DNA from 2 places in the Yersinia sp. SCPM-O-B-9106 (C-191) genome. Region 2 is predicted to be linked to the other one. Evidence: predicted binding sites of a transcription regulator. Region 2 holds the regulator's gene; the other holds the start of a gene.

Region 1 (4,382 bases), 1.1 Mb from region 2:
ATATTTAGCCAAATATTGCGGCTGGAAAATACACATGCGAATGGCAGTGCGATATTCACCATTGATAAAGAACTCTTGTTTTAACTCGCCTTCCAATTCAAAGCCCAACTTGCTGTAGATATGAATTGCTTTCTCATTTTCTTTATCCACAATCAAATACAGTTTATAGAGGTTCAGTACGGAAAAACCGTATTCCATTGCTAACTTTGCTGCTGAACCGGCATAACCTTTGCCTTGATGGGCTGGGTCGATAATAATCTGAAACTCAGCACGGCGATGAATGTGATTAATTTCAACTAACTCAACCAGACCGACTTTTGTCCCCTGGCTTTCAATAATAAAGCGGCGTTCGCTTTGATCATGAATATGTTTATCATACAGATCAGACAGCTCGACGAAAGCCTCATAAGGCTCTTCAAACCAATAGCGCATAACGCTGGCATTGTTATCTAACTGATGTACAAACGGCAGATCATCCCGTTCCAACGGACGTAACCGGACGCTGCTAGTGGTAGACATGCTGATTCCTCATATGACGACAGCGGCTGCTGCCCTAAAAATTATACTATTAGCACAAGGTATAAGCACAGGGGAATTAAAAAAGGCGCTCACCTTAAATGGCTACGCCTTTAATCAATATCACTTAACCTGTCTTTACTCAGCCGCATAACCCTGTGGTGGCAAACGTTTATCATCTAACCACGCTGCATTCTCGCGCATTGCTAAACGGCCATCAGTAAACCAACCGACCACTAACGGGTAAATACTGTGTTCTTGAGTTTGGACTCTCTCGACCACATCCTCTTCAGTATCATCACTGAAAATCGGGACTTTGGCTTGCAGGATGACCGGGCCGCCATCCAGTTCTTCCGTCACAAAATGGACTGAAGTACCGTGCTCAAGATCGCCGTTTTCCAATGCTTGACGATGGGTATGCAAGCCGGGATATTTCGGTAACAGTGAGGGGTGAATATTCAACATCCGACCAGCATAATGCTGGACAAACTCTGGACTGAGAATGCGCATATAGCCCGCCAGTACCACTAAATCAGGCTGATATTCATCAATAGCTTGCGCTAATGCCAAATCGAAACTGGCACGCGAGGCATAAGATTTGGCATCTATTGCATGGTGTGCAATGCCCGCCAATTCAGCACGCTCTAATCCATAAGCTTGCAGATTATTACTGAAGACAGCACTAATCTCGCCTGAAATACGCCCTTGCTGCTGGGCGTCTATCAGTGCCTGCAAATTACTGCCTTGGCCCGAGACCAAAACCACTATTTTTTTCATAAGACCCTTCGGACTTGAAGCTGCAGGGGTGTTGGCGATGTTATGGATTGATAATAACTTGCTCTACACCATCTGCCGCCGCCGCAATGACACCAATTTTCCAAGCTTTTTCGCCAGAGGCTGTCAGCAACTCAACCGCTTTATCTGCCAGTTCCGCAGGTAAGGCAACAACCATGCCGACGCCGCAGTTAAATGTGCGGTACATTTCGTGGCGGCTAACATTACCGGCCTCTTGCAACCAGCTAAATACTGCGGGCCACTGCCAGCTATTTTCATTAATAACCGCTTGAGTTCCTTGTGGTAATACGCGTGGGATATTTTCCCAGAAGCCGCCACCGGTCAAGTGAGCAATTGCATGGATATCAAGTTGCTCAATCAAGCTAAGAATGGATTTTACATAGATTTTGGTCGGTTCCAGCAAATGGTCGGCCAGAGATTTACCGTCTAATTGAGTCTGTTCTGGGTCAGTATTGCTGACTTCCAGAATTTTACGCACCAGTGAATAGCCATTAGAATGCGGGCCGCTGGCACCTAAAGCCACCAGAGCATCGCCCGGCGCGACTTTACTGCCGTCGATGATTTCAGATTTTTCGACCACGCCGACACAAAAGCCTGCTACGTCATAATCTTCGCCGTGGTACATCCCCGGCATTTCGGCGGTTTCGCCCCCAACCAGTGCACAACCTGACTGTTTGCACCCTTCGGCAATCCCGGTAATCACACTGGCGGCAGTATCCACATCCAGTTTACCAGTCGCAAAGTAGTCAAGGAAAAACAGTGGCTCAGCACCTTGGACCACCAAGTCGTTAACACACATGGCGACCAAATCGATACCGATGGTATCGTGGCGTTTCAGATCCATCGCCAGACGCAGCTTGGTGCCGACGCCGTCAGTGCCTGAAACCAGAATAGGTTCACGGTATTTTTGTGGCAAAGCGCACAGGGCACCGAACCCGCCCAATCCCCCCATCACTTCTGGGCGACGAGTTTGTTTAACCACACCTTTTATGCGATCAACAAGGTCATTGCCGGCATCAATATCTACACCTGCGTCTTTATAGCTGAGAGAGGTTTTGTTGGTCACTGCGAGGTCCCCGTGGTTGAGCTTTGGAAGAAAACGCGACAATTCTAACAGCGCAGGCAAACGTTTGCGAGTGGCTTGTGATATCACGCTGATTTTTAGCTTACTTGACTTAATAATGGTTTTCTATTGATCTGAATCAGGCTATTCATTGTGGTGTTCAAAAAAAAAGGCGGTATAATCTCGCGATTTTTTTGGCCGCCAGTCGCCTAACCAGGAGAAAAATAATGAAGATCGTTGAGGTGAAACACCCGCTAGTAAAACATAAACTTGGTTTGATGCGTGAGAATGATATCAGTACAAAGCGTTTTCGCGAGTTAGCGTCTGAAGTGGGAAGTTTACTGACTTATGTAGCAACCGCCGATTTAGAAACTGAAAAAGTCACCATCGAAGGGTGGAATGGGCCGGTTGAGATTGAACAGATTAAAGGTAAGAAAATCACGGTAGTGCCCATTTTACGTGCCGGTTTGGGCATGATGGAGGGGGTCTTGGAAAATGTCCCTAGTGCGCGAATTAGTGTGGTAGGGGTTTATCGTGATGAAGAAACGCTGAAGCCAGTACCTTACTTCCAGAAGCTGGTGTCAAATATTGATGAGCGCATGGCGCTGGTGGTTGACCCGATGCTGGCAACCGGTGGTTCAATGATTGCGACCATTGATTTACTTAAGAATGCTGGCTGTAAGAGCATCAAAGTGTTGGTGTTGGTTGCCGCACCTGAAGGTATTAAAGCACTGGAGGCCGCTCATCCAGATGTCGAGCTGTACACTGCTTCCATCGATCAAGGCCTAAATGAGCACGGCTACATCATCCCAGGATTGGGTGATGCCGGTGATAAGATTTTCGGAACCAAATAACTTCTAGATAGCCGACTCGATAGTCGGCTTTTTTTTGAATAATTTTTAGCATTCAACACAACACCCTATAACTTTCATTAGAGGATAGAGAAAATGAGCCGTCGCACCATTGGCGTCAGCGAGCGTCCACCGCTGCTCCAGACGATCCCCCTGAGTTTCCAACACTTGTTTGCGATGTTTGGTGCCACTGTTTTAGTTCCTATTCTGTTTAAAATTAATCCGGCAACAGTGCTGCTATTTAACGGTGTCGGAACCTTGCTTTACTTATTCATTTGTAAGGGAAAAATTCCGGCCTATTTGGGTTCCAGTTTTGCCTTTATTTCACCGGTATTACTGTTGTTGCCATTGGGATACGAAGTCGCCTTGGGCGGTTTTATCATGTGCGGCGTGCTGTTCTGCCTGGTGGCGCTGATTGTGAAAAAAGCCGGTACCGGTTGGTTGAATGTGCTATTCCCACCTGCGGCGATGGGAGCGATTGTTGCGGTTATCGGCCTTGAATTGGCTGGCGTAGCTGCGGGAATGGCTGGGCTACTACCTGCGGAGGGGGTAACCGTCGATTCAAGCACTATCATCATTTCAATGGTGACCTTGGGGGTGACCATCCTCGGCTCGGTGCTATTTCGCGGTTTCTTCGCCATTATCCCTATTCTGATTGGTGTGTTGGCGGGCTATGCCTTGTCATTTGTGATGGGCGTGGTTGATTTGGCCCCTATTCGCGATGCCCACTGGCTTGCTTTACCGACATTCTATACCCCGCGTTTTGAGTGGTTTGCCATTCTGACCATCTTGCCCGCCGCATTGGTGGTGATTGCCGAGCATATTGGGCATTTGGTGGTAACGGCGAATATTGTGAAAAAGGATTTAATTCGTGATCCCGGCCTGCACCGTTCAATGTTTGCCAATGGTATTTCGACTGTGATTTCCGGCTTCTTCGGTTCCACACCGAATACCACTTATGGTGAAAATATCGGGGTTATGGCAATTACCCGCGTTTACAGCACGTGGGTGATTGGTGGTGCCGCGATTCTGGCGATAATGCTCTCTTGTGTTGGCAAATTGGCTGCGGCAATTCAGGCGGTTCCAGTGCCAGTCATGGGCGGTGTTTCACTGCTGCTATACGGTGTTATTGCGGCGTCAGGTATCCGTGTGTTGAT
Region 2 (4,382 bases):
ACCGTAAAAAACGTAAAGCCGATAAAACAACTAAAAAAGCCAAAGTGACCAGCAATAAAACCGCCAGTAAAAATGTCACAAATAAAACAATCGCCAATAACGATAAAAAGAAAACAGCGGCTACTGCCAGCAAAGCCATTAAGAAGAAAACACCGGAAGTCACTAAAACTACAGGAAAAAAATCAAGCAGCAGTAAAACAATTCCGAGTAAAACAATCGCAACTAAAAAACCACAGATTAAAACCGCAGCCAATAAAAAAGCGGCGGTGAGTAAAACAGAGAAAGTCGCTTATGGCCGCCACCGAAATAAAGCCCAAGGTAAAGCGGATGCCGAATTAGCGGCAAATAATAAGATAAAGCTCAGCCCTGCACATAAAAAACGCTACCAGCACGCCAAACAGACTGCGATGAGTAAACTGATGAAGCAAGTCGGTAAACCTTATCGCTGGGGCGGTACCTCCCCTAATACAGGTTTTGATTGCAGCGGGCTTATTTATTACGCCTATAAAGATGTCATCAGAATAAAAATGCCGCGTACAGCGAATGAAATGTATCATTTACGCGATGCTGCGCCGGTTAAGCGCGCTGAATTAGAAAGTGGGGATTTAGTCTTCTTTAATATAGCTAATCGTGGTGTTGCTGATCATGTCGGTGTTTATTTAGGCAACGGCAAATTTATTCAGTCGCCGCGTACGGGTGAAGACATTCGTATTAGCATGCTAGATAATGACTACTGGCAAGATCATTATGTTGGCGCTCGCCGCGTCGTAACACCCAAAACTATTCGCTAATCAGAATCTATTCGCTAATAAAAACCATTCACTAATATCGAACCCGGTAACGCTATCGGGTGCCAATAACCCAATCATCACTCCCCTTAATCGAATAACATCAGTGCATGGTTTTTACGCAATACCCCATCAAACGATATGGTTATCTCTGTCATTTCTGTTGAAAGTTGTTAAGATTAATACCCACAACAAAAATACAACAATTACGATTTTAACCGCCCCTCACCCTATCTTAGCGACTGCGAAAGATCGGATTTGAGGAGCAAACACCCTGAGCAACCCCGAAAGGAGAGAGCGATGTCTTTTGAATTACCGGCATTACCTTATGCACAAAATGCACTGGAACCGCACATTTCTGCAGAAACGCTGGAGTACCATTACGGCAAGCACCACAACACTTATGTGGTCAACCTCAATAATCTGATTAAGGATACTGAGTTTGCGGGTAAATCCTTGGAAGAGATTATTAAAACCTCCAGTGGCGGTGTCTTTAATAATGCAGCCCAAGTCTGGAACCACACCTTTTACTGGCACTGTTTATCACCAAATGGTGGCGGCGAACCTACTGGCAAAGTTGCCGATGCCATTAATCAATCCTTTGGTTCTTTCGCTGAATTTAAAGCACAATTTACTGATGCGGCAGTGAAAAACTTTGGCGCAGGCTGGACGTGGCTGGTCAAAAAAGCGGATGGCACACTGGCGATTGTCAGTACCTCAAATGCGGCAACACCGCTGACGACTGCGGATAAACCACTGCTGACGGTGGATGTATGGGAGCACGCTTACTATATTGATTATCGTAATGCGCGACCAAAATATCTGGAGAACTTCTGGGCTTTAGTGAATTGGTCTTTCGTTGAGAAAAATTTAGCCTGATACCGCGCAAACAGAAAGATACACACGTGGTTATTATCAGTAGAAATAATTAAGGGCGGGTTAACCGCCCTACTAATGGCTTCATACCGGCAAGCGGTTTAATTAATTCATTACCGCCACGAAGCTAAAAACAATAATCATTGCCAGCGCACCAACAGTCGTAATCAGCGACATTTTCAGATTGGTATCCATAAAAACTCCTCAGCCGGTTAATCTTTATACTCGTCATACTTCAAGTATAGTAAGGTAAAGGCACACAATTAGTGCGTTAAATCATTTTCCCACAGTTAAGAAAAAAAATCTTGTGCTCATTACGCACTTTATAACATTGATTAACGCTTTCACTTTTCCTCCAGATCAGCCAAAATTCGCAGTTCATAACTGTATGCCGACTCATAACGTCCAATAAAACCTCTCAGACAGCCTGCTGATTCAACTTACCAGCCTACTATCGTGTTTCTGTCTGAGCGGTGTTCGAGTCATACGGGCAAACGATTAACATAATACTTACCTGCTGTAACAGGTGAGCTTAGGAGTCATTCTTTTTATGGCAACGATTAAAGATGTGGCCAAACACGCGGGTGTGTCCACCACCACCGTTTCGCACGTTATCAATAAAACTCGTTTCGTCGCCGAAAATACCAAAGCCGCTGTGTGGGCGGCCATTAAAGAGCTGCATTATTCGCCCAGTGCTGTGGCCCGCAGCTTGAAAGTTAATCACACTAAATCAATTGGTTTGTTGGCAACATCCAGTGAAGCACCCTATTTTGCTGAGGTGATCGAAGCGGTTGAAAATAGTTGTTATAGCAAAGGTTACACCCTGATTTTATGTAACTCTCATAATAATCTTGATAAACAAAAAGCCTATCTATCCATGCTGGCGCAAAAGCGTGTCGATGGATTATTGGTGATGTGTTCTGAATACCCTGAACAATTGCTGGGGATGTTAGAAGATTATCGCAATATTCCAATGGTGGTGATGGACTGGGGTACCGCCCGTGGCGATTTTACTGACTCGATTATTGATAATGCATTCGAAGGTGGCTATTTAGCTGGCCGTTATCTTATTGAGCGCGGTCATCGTGATATCGGTGCTATTCCCGGTCAGTTATCACGGAATACCGGTGGTGGTCGCCATCAGGGCTTCCTGAAAGCACTGGAAGAGGCCAATATCCCGCTACGTGACGAATGGGTGGTTCAGGGGGATTTTGAGCCAGAATCCGGTTATAAAGCTATGCACCAAATTCTGACGCAAAAACACCGCCCGACCGCCGTATTCTGTGGCGGCGATATTATGGCGATGGGGGCAATATGCGCGGCGGATGAATTGGGCCTGCGGGTGCCACAAGATATTTCGGTGATCGGCTATGATAATGTGCGCAATGCGCGGTATTTCTCACCGGCGCTAACCACTATTCATCAGCCAAAAGAGAGATTAGGTGAAACCGCTTTTGCCATGTTGCTCGACAGAATTGTCAGTAAACGCGAAGACCCACAAACGATTGAAGTACACCCTAAGCTGGTCGAGCGCCGCTCTGTTGCTGATGGCCCCTACCGCGATTACCGCCGTTAATCTTCACCTGCCGGTAGCCCTCATGTTACCGGCAGCTAACGCTGTGCGTTCAGTCCTCAATCACGGCATTATCATCTTTTAGCCATTCATTATTAAGTGTGACACTGTCACCTAAATACGCCAGCATCCATGCTAAAGCTGGCGAATGATTATTCTGCTCCCACGTCAAACAACACGGGCTATCAGGAAGTGGCTCGGCCAAGGTTAATACCACCAGTTTCCCTTGTTCAATCAAGGGCGACACCATATGCGCGGGCACCATTCCGACACATAATCCTGCACACAGGCAATCTATTCCCGTCGCCCAATCGGGTGCCACTAAACGCTGTTGGTTATCCAAGGTCCAGGTGTCTCGTTTCGGCAGATTTCGCGCGGTATCCTCCAAACAGAGTGAGGGATAAGGCCGCAATTGGTCATCAATAAGGGAACCGGTTAAGTGGGCTAAGGGGTGATTGACGCTCACCACACAATGCCAAGTCAAAAAGCCCATGTCGCGGAAGATAAACCGCCCGCCAACCGGAATGGCGCGAGTCGCCCCAATGGCCATTTCAGCTTGGCCATCCGCCAGTGCATCCCAGACACCATTAAATACCTCATAGCGTACCCGCAGTTCGATATCAGGAAAATGGCGATAAAAATCCAATACTAAGCGGCGACTCCGCTGAGGTTTGACGATTTTATCGATCACGATATTGAGTTGCCCACGCCACCCATTCGCCACTTGCTGGCACTGTCGCCGCGTGCCATTCATTTTTTTGATAACATCTCGGGCTTCTTTGATAAAAACCCTGCCCGCTTCCGTCAATTCTACATCCCGGTGACGCCGTACAAATAACGGCACGGCCAGCCATTCCTCCAACTGGCGCACGGTATAACTTACCGCTGACGGGACGCGGTGCAATTCTTGAGCAGCAGCGCTGAAACTCCCGGTGCGGGCAACTGCATCGACCACATCCAATGAATATTCTGACCACATGATTCTGCACTTCCCTTAGACTGAATATTTACTATCAATTTTTTTGATAGCATGGCGCAAATATTACCGTTTCACAACAGAATAGCTCGCCGCTAGAATGCCCCCCGCAATGGAATTTCCATGATAAGAGTTTTGCCTGCAAAATTATAATGAGACACAAAAAATG

The links. Region 2 encodes PurR, which represses purine synthesis genes. Its sites were predicted from a motif close to CANGCAAACGTTTGCNTG; they were not measured.
Positions count from the first base shown of each region.
Region 1: purM (phosphoribosylformylglycinamidine cyclo-ligase) is a predicted target of PurR. The motif match lies at 2,431-2,448, and genes of this name have one in related genera.

Region 1 covers NZ_CP110791.1:1,228,235-1,232,616, forward strand. Annotated here, with positions in the region: gene speG (spermidine N1-acetyltransferase) at 1-519, opposite strand, end outside; gene purN (phosphoribosylglycinamide formyltransferase) at 655-1,293, opposite strand; gene purM (phosphoribosylformylglycinamidine cyclo-ligase) at 1,334-2,377, opposite strand; gene upp (uracil phosphoribosyltransferase) at 2,602-3,228, shown strand; gene uraA (uracil permease) at 3,322-4,382, shown strand, end outside.
Region 2 covers NZ_CP110791.1:2,316,330-2,320,711, forward strand. Annotated here, with positions in the region: gene OP863_RS10630 (C40 family peptidase) at 1-791, shown strand, start outside; gene sodB (superoxide dismutase [Fe]) at 1,089-1,667, shown strand; gene OP863_RS10640 (YnhF family membrane protein) at 1,770-1,859, opposite strand; gene purR (HTH-type transcriptional repressor PurR) at 2,215-3,240, shown strand; gene punR (DNA-binding transcriptional activator PunR) at 3,290-4,216, opposite strand; gene punC (purine nucleoside transporter PunC) at 4,380-4,382, shown strand, end outside.